Regions from separate parts of the Chryseobacterium sp. HR92 genome, predicted to be linked through region 4. Evidence: riboswitches for the same ligand, from Rfam matches in the RefSeq annotation. Region 4 holds a riboswitch; each other region holds the start of a gene.

Region 1 (3,198 bases), 770 kb from region 4:
ATTTCGGAATACCCAATGCCTGCGCTGCTTCAGAATTATTCCTGAAAGTACCCACCTGTGTAGTTTTTCCCTGCTGAATCAGTGTAGAAGTAGAGCTATAATAGATCTGCGCTAAAGAAGGTGCTCTAAATCCTGTAGAAACAGCACCTCTCCAGTTCAGATTGGGAGCCAGTTTTACATTGGTTGCCACCTTATAATTGAATGTAGATCCGAAGTCTGAATAATTCTCATATCGCAAAGCACCTTCCAACAACCATCCGTCAGTAACTTCCAGCTCTGCATCAGCATAAGCCGCAATACTGTTTCTGTTTCCGGAAACTGCATTTTCCGGACTAAAGCCTGGAAAAACCTGAGCTCCGGCTGGTCTTATACTTCCGAAGAAATCGGTTACTTTTTCATTTTCAGGAGTTTTGGTAGTTACCACACGACCATAAATATCATAAGAAGCATAAGAGTTTTCATTTCCGGCGTTCACTTTATAATTTTCGTGTCGGTATTCAGCTCCGAAAGCAATGTTCAATCCTTTCAGTACATCATATTTTTTGGAGAAGTCAAGATTGACGGTATTTTGTGAAAACTCAGATCCTCCGGCGTCAAAAGTTCTTGGAGAGCTGTCTGTAAGTGAGGCATTAAAGGTATTTACAACCCCAAAACCAAAGGTATTTTTCCCAAATGTATTACTTAAATCCACATTCCAGCCATTCCATTTTCCTTTAATTCCGGCAGCAAGAGAATAATCATTTACAGCTGCTTCAATCTGAGGGAGATATCCATTGGGAGTAACTGCATTGATGTTTCTCTCCGTATTTGGGAGTCTGTAAAATCCTCCGGCATTTCCAAGACGGTAGCTATAGCCTCCAAATGAGTACACTTTCCAATCCTCATTCACAGGAATTTCAGAATTGAAGAAGAGCTGCCCCGATTGTAGCTTAGACTGTCCTGCTCTCAGGCTGAAATCTTTTCTTTCCAATCCTCTGTAGTTAAGTTCCTGGGACGTAAAATCTTTACCTAATATTTTTTGAAGATCAGAAATACTGTTTGCCCCTGAGATCTGAGACTGGAAATCAGTTCCAAAATAACCAACCTTAGTCGCATATTGTTTTACCGTATTGATAATCTGCTGAGTATTGGAAGTGTTGGTAATATTTTTATACAAACCATCAATATTAACTCCGTCCTGTAATGCTCTGTAATTAATAGCATTATACGCATTGAAAATATCTCCTTCCCTTACTCCCGCTCTGGAATAAGGATCACGGTATTGCGCAGAACCTGTCACGTTAATAAATCCGGATTTTCCAATTTTCGCTCCATAATTAAGATCTACAGAAATAGTCTGTCCGTCAACTCCTCCTGAGAAATTATTAGCAACAGGCGAAGCATATCCACCGAGAAATACCTGTCCGGAAAGTCCTAATCTTTTTTTCAATCCCAGGTTAACTACTCCTGCAATGGCATCAGAACCATATTGAGCAGAAGCTCCGTCTCTTAAAACCTCAATTTTTTCCAAAGCAAAAGCGGGAATAGCATTAAGATCAGTTCCTACAGAGCCTCTTCCCGGTGTAAGCGTTACATTAATCAATGAAGACTGATATCGTCTTTTTCCATTGAGTAACACTAAAACCTGATCAGGACCCAACCCTCTTAGAAGAGCAGGATCTACAAAGTCAGTTCCATCGTTCACCGTGTGTGAAGTGGATGAAAATGAAGGGACAATATAATTTAAAGCCTGGCTGATATTGTTCGTCGGGCTTTGTTTTAAAATTTTTGATATATTAATGATATCTACCGGAACGGGCGTATCTGTGAGTGATCTTCCGGAACCTCTTGATCCAAGGATGACTACATCATCTATTTTTTTAGATTGTAAAGTGTCCGTCTGTGCGTAATAAAATGTAGAGATAAGCGCGAAAGAAGGAATAAATATTTTTGTTTTGAAATTATGCATGTTGTTGGTTGTTTACTTTTTGTTGTTAAAAATTGTTTTTTTGAGCAATACAAACCCTGTAGCCTTAATTGTAAGGTTACCTTTGATGATCGGAATGTTTGTATTATTTTTTAGAAATAGAAAGTGCTAGCAGCAACAACACATGCGCATATAGAAATGGCATGAAAACATATCAGAATAATGAAGATTCACTTCATGATCCGAGGAATAAAAAATAACTGATGTAAGGTGATTTCCCTTGTCTTTAAACATTTGGTTTTAACTTTAAAACAAAAATTCAAGATGGGTAATGATAGAATGATAAACATTTTTTCCGGAAGATCCGGCTTATCGATTGCAGCACCTTGCTTGTTTTTGCAGGTTGCTATCCCATCTAGAGATTCTTGATAATTACCCGGCAAAGATATAATTATTTCGGAAATAAAAAAAATTTTAGCTTAATTTTTCGATTTTCACAATTTTAGCGTAACAAATTATCTTTTTCAGCGTCTAACCGGATATCAGTAAAAACATTATGAAAAAAACGATTTTCGCTTTATCTTTATTAGGCTCTATTTTTGTTTTCTCGCAGGAGAAAAGTAATAAACCTCAGGAAAAACAAATTGAAGGGGTAGTGATCACCAAAACTAAAAAAGCCGTTGAACAAAAAGCAGACCGTACTATTTTTGACTTTTCTGAACAACCTCAGCTGAATAACGGAAATGTTATGGAGGGAATTAAAAAACTTCCGGGACTTGTATCTACCGACATCGCAGGAATGATGTATCAGGGAAAAATGCTTGAAGTGTATCTGAATGGGAGACCCTTGAACATCACTTCCAATGAATTAAACTCCTTCCTTGAAGGAATGCCCGCCAACTCTGTAGAAAGAATTGAGGTAATCACCCAGCCCGGCGCTGAATTTCCGGCTACTTCCGGAGGTGCGATCATGAATATTATCACTAATAAAAACGCCAATAAATATTTAACAGCAACTTATTCCGGGAATTATTCTTTCACGAATTATGATAAATACAGAAACAGAACAACCAATTCTGTTAATTTAAATGCAAGAAATAAATATTTCGGATGGCAGCTGAACGTAGGTCAAAATTACCGTGAAAGTATGCTGAATGGCCAGCAGGATGAGCTTTTAACAAGTCATACCGATAGATACGGACGTGGATATTTTGCAAAATCAGGCTTAACTTTTGATTTGGGGCAGGACAGATTATTATTAAACTACGATATTTATCACAATAATAATGACA
Region 2 (3,198 bases), 700 kb from region 4:
CCTATCAACAGGACAGAGTGGATATCATGAAACATTATGCAGAAAGACAATGGGCCATTGATCCCAATTCTTACATGATCTTTGAGCATCTGGGAACGGATGCAGAAGAACAGCAATGGGCCAATTACAGAGTAGCAGAAGGGAAAGGAGTAATGCTTTGGAATAAACAAACTGATCCTTATAACCAGAATACCATGGGATATAAAGACAACAGTAATTATGACAGAATGAACCACAGTCTTCATGGTTTTACCAATATGCGAGCTGTAGGGTATGGAGAGAGTCATGATGAAGAAAGGCTTATGTTTAAAAACCTTGCTTACGGAGCCGTTAATGGAAGTTACGATGTTAAAAATCTTAATACTGCTCTTGAAAGAATGAAAACTTTCGGAGCAACTTTCTTTACCATTCCTGGTCCGAAAATGATCTGGCAGTTTGGGGAATTAGGCTATGAGTTCAGTATCAACAGATGTGCTGACGGTACCATCAATAATGGGTGCAGAACCGATGAAAAACCTGTTGCATTTACTCTGGGATACGATACCAATGTAAACAGAAAATCAATATATGACACGTGGGCTAAAATAATCACGATCAGAAATACTCATCAGATTTTTAAAACTAAAACATACAGTATAGAATCCAATAATCTGACTAATGATCCGGATGGATTGATCACGAGAATTTATCTCTATGATCCGGCTATTACAACCGGAATAAAAAATGTGGTAGTACTGGCCAATTACACCACATCAGCACAAAACGTTGTTCCTTTCTTTCCTTACACAGGGCAATGGCAAAACCTAATGGATGATACTATTTCGAATGTAGCTTCCACAACAGCCCCAATCAATTTACAGCCGGGAGAATTCAGAATCTTCGGGAATTATGCTGGTGCCTTGTCGGCAATTGATACAAACGCTGTAAATAAATTATCCCTTCAGATTGCTGAGAATCCGATACAAAACGGAACTGCAAAATTAGTTTTCAGTAAAGCGAAAAACGGAGAAATTTTGATTTTTGATATGACCGGTAAGAAACTGGATTCATTCAAGCTAAATAAAGAAAACGGAACTTATGAAGTGAAAGTCAATTATCCGGCAGGAACTTATCTGATACAGCTGAAATCGGAAACAGGAACCGCCATTCAAAAGATGATTGTTAAATAAACGAAAAGGCAGATTTGCAGTATTGCAGATTTGCCTTTTTTGTATATTAAGAAAATTAGTCTACTTTTGCAGTAGATTTATCAAGAAAGGTGGAGGGATTTGGCCCAAAGAAACCTTAGCAACCTGCACAATTCGAGAAGTGTAAAGGTGCTAATTCCAACCCTGAGGGGGAGATAAGTGAAGTCAATATTCTTATATGAATTCCATTTCTTGAAGTCTTGTAATCGCTGCGGAAATATCCGCCAGACCGTTATTATTTAATTGGCAAGAACAAAAATGAAAAAATTAAGTACAGCTGTATTATTGCTTGGAGCAATTTGGGTTGCTGCTCAGGAGAATGAGGAAAAAGGAAAGCAAATAGAAGATATTATCATCGTTGGAAACCGTAATGTCAAAAGAACAAAACTGGAAACACCGGTTCCTGTAGATGTTATCAGTATTGACAAAATCCAAAGAAGTTCTCCGCAAATGACAGCTCAGGATCTTCTGAACTATGTGATCCCATCGTTTAATGCAGTGAGACAGTCAGCTTCTGATGGAACCGAACATATTGACCCCGTAACCTTAAGAGGAATGGGACCAGATCAGGTTCTTGTATTGCTGAATGGAAAAAGAAGACATACAACCTCTTTGGTCAACTATCAGAATACAGTGGGAAATGGCTCTGTAGGAACAGACCTGAGCACAATTCCTGTGATTGCTATTGATAGAATAGAAGTTTTAAGGGATGGTGCAGCAGCACAATACGGTTCTGATGCCATTGCAGGAGTAATCAATATTATTCTTAAAAAAAATCCAGGTGCTTCAGCAAGTCTTACTTACGGATTGACCGGAAGAAATGATGGGGATACTTATCAGGCGGGAGTCAATTATGGAACTTCATTAGGAAAAAAAGACGGGTATATCAACCTTTCCCTGCAGTTAAGCCACAGGGGCAAAACCACAAGAACTCAAAACCATGACCTCGATATTTTCGGGAATAATTTTGCGTATGCATTTGCTGATGATCCCGCTGCAGCAAGAGCGGCGGATGATGAGAAGATAAAGGAACGAGGATTGACCCGTGATGATTTCAATTTTCAGATCGGAGATGCCCAGATCAGACAGGGACAGTTGTTTTTCAATGCAGAATATCCTTTTAATGATAATTTTAAAGTATATTCTTTCGGAGGTTTCAGTATCAAAGAAGGAAAAGGATTTGGTTTCAGAAGACTTCCTAGCGAAACATCCAATGTAGTTGCGTCCATTTATCCAAACGGATTTCAGGCAGTTCTTGGATCTCAGGTATATGATGTTTCTTATGCTGTAGGGGCTAAATATAATGTTAATAACTGGCTATTTGACTTAAGCAATACCTTCGGGAGCAATACCTTCAATTATAATGTGAGCAATACCAACAATGCTTCTCTCGGGTCAAAATCACCAACCCGTTTTTACGCAGGCGCTCATAGTTTCCTTCAGAATACTGTGAATCTTGATATTTCCAAAAATATAAACCGTTTCAATATCGCATTCGGTGGAGAATTCAGATTTGAACAATATGAGATCAAAGCCGGCGATGAAGCATCTTATACCCAATATGATATCAATGGAAACGTTGCCACTGAAGGATCCACAGTACTTGGCGCAGGAGGATCTCAATCCTTTATCGGTTTTTCTCCCAACAATGCATTGAAGAAAGACAGACATTCCACTGCGGTGTATGCTGATGTTTCGTATGATTTAGATAAAAAATTAAATATTGATGCCGCTGCCAGATTTGAAAATTATTCAGATTTTGGGAATACCTTGAACGGAAAGCTGGCCATACGATATGAATTCGTGAAAAATTATGCAGTAAGAGCAGCGGTTGGAACAGGGTTTAGAGCGCCTTCGCTTCAGCAGCAGTATTTCAATAATTCATATGCGGATATTTCTACTTCCGGCTCAAAGATTGTTACCAAAGGAATATTCAGTAATGATAGCGAAGCCGCCAGAATTCTTGGATTTGATAAACTCAAACAGGAAACTTCTATCAACGCGAGTGCTG
Region 3 (3,198 bases), 160 kb from region 4:
AAGAATAATAAATCCGGCTTTCCATTGTTTTTTTCATCAATTTTAAAAACACGGAAGCAGGACCATGCATGTACAGGAGGATTCACATCACTCATATTCCATTCATAAGCTGGAAGCTGTCCGTTGGGATGCATGTACCATTCTTTGGTAAGCAACAAAAGTTGTCCCTTGGCAAATTCTGCATCAATGATGGAAAAAGGTACACAGTGAAATGCCAGATCCCAGGTAGCATACCATGGATATTCCCATTTGTCAGGCATGGAAATAATATCCTTATTGTGAAGGTGATTCCATTCCGTATTTCTTACATATTCATTGAAATTTCTCGGAGCTTCAAAGTTAGGATCACCTTTCAGCCATTTTCCGATGTTGTAATGATAGAATTGCTTATTCCAGAGAAGTCCGGCAAAAGCCTGTCTCTGAACATTTCTTTCATCTTCATTGACAGTATCATTCTGAATATCGTTATAAAACTCCTCAGCTTCAGCTTGTCGGGTATCGAAAATAGTATCAAAATTTTCAAAAGGTTCATCCGTTTTATCAGGACATAATCTGAATTCAAAAATTTTAGATTCGCCTGCTCCTACAATTTCATCAATCAGAAAAGAAGCTTTTGTACCCTTTTTTTCAGAGTTTACAGTGTTTCCCTGATGAATAATGAAGTTATTGATGCCATCTTTGAAATACATATTCTCCGTTTTAGGAGTTCCGTAAAGCTTGGACGTATTGGTTTCATTGTCACAAAATATACTTTGTGCATTTGAATTCCGGGTATAGATTTTTTTGATAGAAATACTGTCATGCCCAATGTTAATACTTCCGTCATGAGAAGCATTCAGTTCTCCTTTATAGGTATTGTATCCCCATTTCCAGTTGTTTCTGAACCAGGCAGTAGGGGCCACTACAATGGGAGCCCCATGCTGGCTTCGGTTACAGACAGTTACTCTGGCCAGAATATCATTGTGATCAGCTTTACAATATTCAATGAAAATATCAAAATATTCATCGTTATCAAAAATTCCGGTATCGAAAATCTCATATTCCGGTTCCTTTTTACTGCGTCTTCCGTTTTCAGCAAGAAGTTCATCATATGGAAACTCATTGATAGGATATTTATACACCATTTTCATATAGCTGTGAGTAGGTGTATTGTCCAGGTAATAAAAGATTTCTTTGATGTCTTCCCCATGATTTCCCTGTGGGTTGCTCAATCCGAAGAACCGTTCTTTTATCATTTTATCTTTCCTGTTCCAGAATGAAAAAGCAAAACAGAACAACTGTTTTACATCAGAAATTCCAGCGATGCCTTCCTCTCCCCAACGGTAAGCATAACTTTCGGCGTTATTATGATTGGTAAAATCCCAGGCATTCCCGTTTGAGCTGTAATCTTCACGTACATTTCCCCATTGTCGGTTGCTTACATAAGGTCCCCAGTTTTTCCATTTGGTATCTTGTAATCTTTCTTTTTCGGCGGTCATATCTCATCATTTTTCCATACGAAGTTAGTTTTTTTGAAAAATAATTCCAATTTTTTTCATCTGAACAATTATTAATATGGTCTTGAAATACTTGTATTTAAGGGCTTTTTTAAATATTAAAATAATTTTTTTTAAAAATTAAAAGAAAAGAACTACCTTTGCACTATTCGTTCATTCAAATATTGAAAATGTTATCAAGAAAGGTTGAGGGATTAGACCCTATGAAACCTTAGCAACCCTTTGCGCAAGCAAAGAAGGTGCTACGTTCTACCAAAGTATTTTGGACAGATAACTTACTGAAGTTCTTTTCAGCCATTTCCTGTGGCATTTTCAATTGTATTTGTATATAAAATATAATAGAATTGAAAACAGAACTAAACTATATTAATCTTTCGTATCAAACCAATTCCCAAAAGGAATACCATATCCTGTTAAGCTATCAGCTTTTTGGGAAAGATCTGTTTACAGCACCTATCATTTTAATCAATCATGCTCTTACCGGAAACTCAGATGTATCCGGAGAAAAAGGCTGGTGGAAACAATTGGTAGGAAAAAATCAGATTGTTGATACTGATCAATATACTGTTCTGTGCTTCAATATACCCGGAAACGGATATGACGATTTTTTAATTGAAGATTATGAAGATTTCACGCCTTCAGATATCGCTGCGATATTTCTGAAAGGGCTTGAAGTGTTACATATCAAAAATCTATACGCCATTATCGGAGGCTCTCTGGGAGGAGGAATAGCATGGGAAATGCTTGCCAAGCAGCCGGACCTCGCAAAAATATTTATTCCTATAGCCTGTGATTACAGAACACACGATTGGCTTCATGCACAATGTCTGGTTCAGAAATTTTTATTGAATGATAAAGAGGAACCATTACAGAAAGCAAGAATTCATGCTATGCTTTGTTACAGAACACCACAATCGCTCAATGACAGATTTCAAAACCAATATAACCAGGAAAAACAACGCCTGGAATCAGAAGACTGGTTGATTTATCATGGTAATGCACTAAACGAAAGATTTAGTTTAAAAGCTTACAAGCTGATGAATCATCTTTTGATGAATATCAATGCTGATGAATCATCTATGGAGAACATACAGGCACGAATGCACATGATCTCCGTAGATACAGACTTATTCTTCCCGGCTTCTGAAATCCGAATGTGTTTTGAAAACTTAAAAGAGAAAAATAAGGATGTTTCTTATTACGAGATCCAATCTATACACGGGCATGACGCCTTCCTAATGGAATATCAACAATTAAATAATATCATTAAAAACATTTTACAGAAGTAATGAAAAATGCTAACGAAATAAAATTTTTGAAGAACAGATCAATCGTCAAATTTGAAGGAGAAGATTTCCTGGGAGAAATCGGAATTGACGGACGAATTTTTAAAGCGCTTACTTTAGCGCGTATCAGTGTAGGAGTAATTTCTCAGCAAGCCGTAGAAAACGGAATTTCTATTCTGGTTCAGGAAAATGATGCAGAAAAAGCAGTAGCTTGTCTTATCGATGAATTTGAAGCAGAAAGAAAATCAGGAAAAGTTTCCCAGATTTACAGTATCAATAATGTCTCTGTTATCGGTTTTGTAGCAGAAGATTTCAATAAAGTCTTTGCTGAGCTGGCAAGAAACAATGTTTTCCCATTGCTTTTGAATCAGGTAGCAGGAGAAAACAGAGTCAACATCGTGGTAACTTCTTCACAG
Region 4 (3,198 bases):
CTGAAAGATACAAGAGCAATCATTGATGCCATCATTGATGGTTCTATCGATAATGCTCCTAAAACTCAGGTTCCAATTATGAACCTTGAGATTCCTACTGAATTACCAAACGTTTCTACAGGTATTTTAGATCCTAGAGAGACTTACGAAAGTGCTTCAGAATGGGAAGAAAAAGCAAAAGATCTTGCTGCAAGATATATCAAAAACTTTGAGCAGTACTGTGATACTGAAGAAGGTAAGAAGTTAGTGGCTTCAGGACCTCAGTTACAGGAACAAACTATCTAATAGTTTATCAATACCATACAGAAAAGCCTCATCATTGATGAGGCTTTTTTATTTTGGTTTTTTATTTCTCAAATATTAACGCGTTAAATGGATAAGAATTGAGTGAATTATTTTCTTGTATCTATAATTATCTATGAAAATCTGTGCGATCTGTGGGAAAAGGATAAACTATAATTACTTCAAACTCAGTATGGCCAGCCTATATCCATCCATTCCAAAGCCGGATAAAACTGCATCCGTATTAGCTGCCGTCACAGACTTCTGTCTGAATTCCTCTCTTTTATAAATATTGCTGATGTGAACTTCTACTTTTGGTTTTCTGATGTTTTTCAAACAGTCAGCAATGGCATAAGAATAATGGGTAAAAGCTCCCGGATTAATCACTACAGCATCAAAATCATCTTCCTGAAGTCTGTTGATAAGCTCTCCTTCAATATTCGACTGGTAATATTTTAATTCATGAGACTGAAACTCGGATTTTAAAATTTCCATATAGCTTTCCATAGAAACAGTTCCATAGATTTCAGGTTCTCTGGTGCCTAACAGGTTGAGGTTAGGTCCGTTTATAATTAAAATTTTCATACTATAAAATTAAAAACTTTTTTGAATTAAATGATCAAAAATTTCAGTATAGATTAACGTTCGTTTAATTATATTATTAATAATGATATTTGTCATGTTTGATAAAATGATAACGGCTGCAACTCCTTATAGTAATGGGTTTTATTATAATCTTATGTTAAATTTTGAAAATTTATCATGAAAAAAATATAAGTCTACTTGTTTTGTAGACTAAAAGTTTTTAGATTTGCAACCATATTTCGATCGGCTTATAAAGAAAGATGGAGGGAACTGACCCAATGATATCTTGACAACCTACCCAATGGGCAAGGTGTTACGTTCAGCCTTTTTAGGAAAAATAAGCATTTGGTTTATCGTATTTATCGATGCCCTTTGCTGACTTTTCTGCAAAGGGCAAAATTTTAATATATGATAAATAAAATTGATTATGATTAGTAATAATTTATTCACTTCTAAAGCCTGGATACCTCCGGTTGCTGCATTTTTTCTGGGAGTGACCAGTATAAGTGCACAAAATTCCAGACCGGAAAAAGATAGTCTTCATGAAAAAGAGATTGATGAAGTAGTAGTGGTAGCGTACGGAAAAGCTAAAAGAAATAGCTATACCGGTTCTGTAGCTACAATTTCAAGTGATAAGATTAATAACAGACCTGTTACAAATATAACAAAAGCACTGGAAGGACAGGTTCCCGGACTTCAGGCGGTAAGCTCTTCAGGACAGCCGGGGGATACAGCATCAATCAGAATTCGTGGAATTGGCTCTGTAAGTGCTTCGAGTAGTCCATTATTTGTAGTTGACGGAATGCCTTTTGATGGAAACATCAATTCTATAAGTCCAAACGATATTGAATCGATCAGTGTTCTGAAAGATGCTACGGCAAGTTCATTATACGGTTCCAGAGGAGCAAACGGTGTGATCATTGTTACCACAAAATCTGGTAAAAAAGGTGATGCAAGAGTAAACTTTAATATAAGCCAGGGTTTCTCAAGCAGAGCGGTAAAAGATTATGAACAGGTAAATACAGATCAATATTTTCAGTTATATTGGGAAGCATTGAGAAACGGATATAAATCCAGCCAGATTTCGTCTCAGCAGGCTGCACAAATGGCAACTGACAATTTGATAAATTCATTGGGAATTAATCCTTATGGATCAAATTATGCAAAACCAGTAGGAACAGATGGGAAGCTTTTGCCGGGGGCAACTGCTTTATGGAATGACAACTGGAAAGATATTCTGCAAAGAGTAGCTTCGAGAAATCAGATAGATCTGGATTTCAGCGGAGGAAGTGAAAAAAGCAATTACTTTTTCTCTTTGGGCTATCTGGATGATAAAGGAATTGCCATCGGATCTGGTTTTAAGAAGTACAGTACAAGATTAAAAATCAATTCTGAAGTTAAAAAATGGTTAAATGTAGGAGCAAACCTAGCGTATACAAACAGTCTTCAGGAAGCACCTCCTTCATCAGATTCCAGAACGGATAATATCATTAATGCAGCGAGAGTGATCCCGTCTTTTTATCCTTATTATGAAAGAAATGCGGACGGAAGTTACAAGCTGGATGCAATTGGAAATTACATCTATGATTTTGGAAAATACAGACCAACAAATGCTTTGCAAAATGAAAATGCCGCTGCAACCTTACCTTTAGATAAAAATGAAAACCGGGAAGATAACTTTTCGGGGAAAGGTTTTGCTGAATTTACATTTTTGCCTGAGCTGAAATTCAAAACAAGCTTCTCTGTTGATCTGGTGAATTATAACGGTCATTATTATACCAATCCTTTGTTAGGGCAAGGTACAGAAATTGGTGGTTCTGTGACGAAAACAAATTCCAGAACACTTTCCTATACGACGAGTAATATTTTAACCTACGATAAAAAATTTGGCCAGCACCATATCAATCTTTTGGGAGGGCAGGAATTTTATCATTATGAATATCAGACAATTTCAGGAAACAGAAGTCAGTTTTCATTGCCTTATTATTATGAACCGGATGCTGCAGCTTTGTTAGGCGGTTTTAGCGGAAACAGTGACAAATTAGGTTTGTTGAGCTTTTTAGGAAAAGCGGAATATGATTATCAGAATAAATATTTTGTTTCCGGATCGGTGAGAGCAGATGGTTCTTCCAGATTCTCTCCTGAAAACAGGTGGGGAACTTTCTGGTCAGTAGGTGGTTCATGGAAAGCATCCAATGAAGATTTTATTAAAGAGTTAAATTTCTTTAACCAGTTGACACTTCGTGCAAGTTATGGAGGTCAGGGAAATGACAAGCTAAGTAATTATTATGCTTACCAGAGTTTGTATGCTTTTTACAATAATTTAGGAGA

What was found. Region 4 has a riboswitch for S-adenosylmethionine ahead of SFA27_RS21295 (SusC/RagA family TonB-linked outer membrane protein). Riboswitches for the same ligand answer to the same signal wherever they lie in the genome.
Region 1: linked by a shared signal. The riboswitch ahead of SFA27_RS01380 (TonB-dependent receptor plug domain-containing protein) and the one ahead of SFA27_RS21295 (SusC/RagA family TonB-linked outer membrane protein) in region 4 are both predicted to bind S-adenosylmethionine.
Region 2: linked by a shared signal. The riboswitch ahead of SFA27_RS01040 (TonB-dependent receptor plug domain-containing protein) and the one ahead of SFA27_RS21295 (SusC/RagA family TonB-linked outer membrane protein) in region 4 are both predicted to bind S-adenosylmethionine.
Region 3: linked by a shared signal. The riboswitch ahead of SFA27_RS20520 (alpha/beta fold hydrolase) and the one ahead of SFA27_RS21295 (SusC/RagA family TonB-linked outer membrane protein) in region 4 are both predicted to bind S-adenosylmethionine.

Annotation. Positions count from the first base shown of each region.
Region 1 covers NZ_CP139139.1:297,730-300,927, reverse strand. The annotation lists gene SFA27_RS01380 (TonB-dependent receptor plug domain-containing protein) at 1-1,948, opposite strand, end outside; SAM-I-IV-variant riboswitch at 2,246-2,343, opposite strand; gene SFA27_RS01375 (outer membrane beta-barrel protein) at 2,463-3,198, shown strand, end outside.
Region 2 covers NZ_CP139139.1:222,442-225,639, forward strand. The annotation lists gene SFA27_RS01035 (alpha-amylase family glycosyl hydrolase) at 1-1,169, shown strand, start outside; SAM riboswitch class I at 1,244-1,349, shown strand; gene SFA27_RS01040 (TonB-dependent receptor plug domain-containing protein) at 1,446-3,198, shown strand, end outside.
Region 3 covers NZ_CP139139.1:4,533,773-4,536,970, reverse strand. The annotation lists gene SFA27_RS20525 (MGH1-like glycoside hydrolase domain-containing protein) at 1-1,478, opposite strand, end outside; SAM riboswitch class I at 1,667-1,773, shown strand; gene SFA27_RS20520 (alpha/beta fold hydrolase) at 1,841-2,785, shown strand; gene SFA27_RS20515 (ACT domain-containing protein) at 2,785-3,198, shown strand, end outside.
Region 4 covers NZ_CP139139.1:4,694,283-4,697,480, reverse strand. The annotation lists gene pckA (phosphoenolpyruvate carboxykinase (ATP)) at 1-285, shown strand, start outside; gene SFA27_RS21300 (type II 3-dehydroquinate dehydratase) at 460-867, opposite strand; SAM riboswitch class I at 1,113-1,211, shown strand; gene SFA27_RS21295 (SusC/RagA family TonB-linked outer membrane protein) at 1,295-3,198, shown strand, end outside.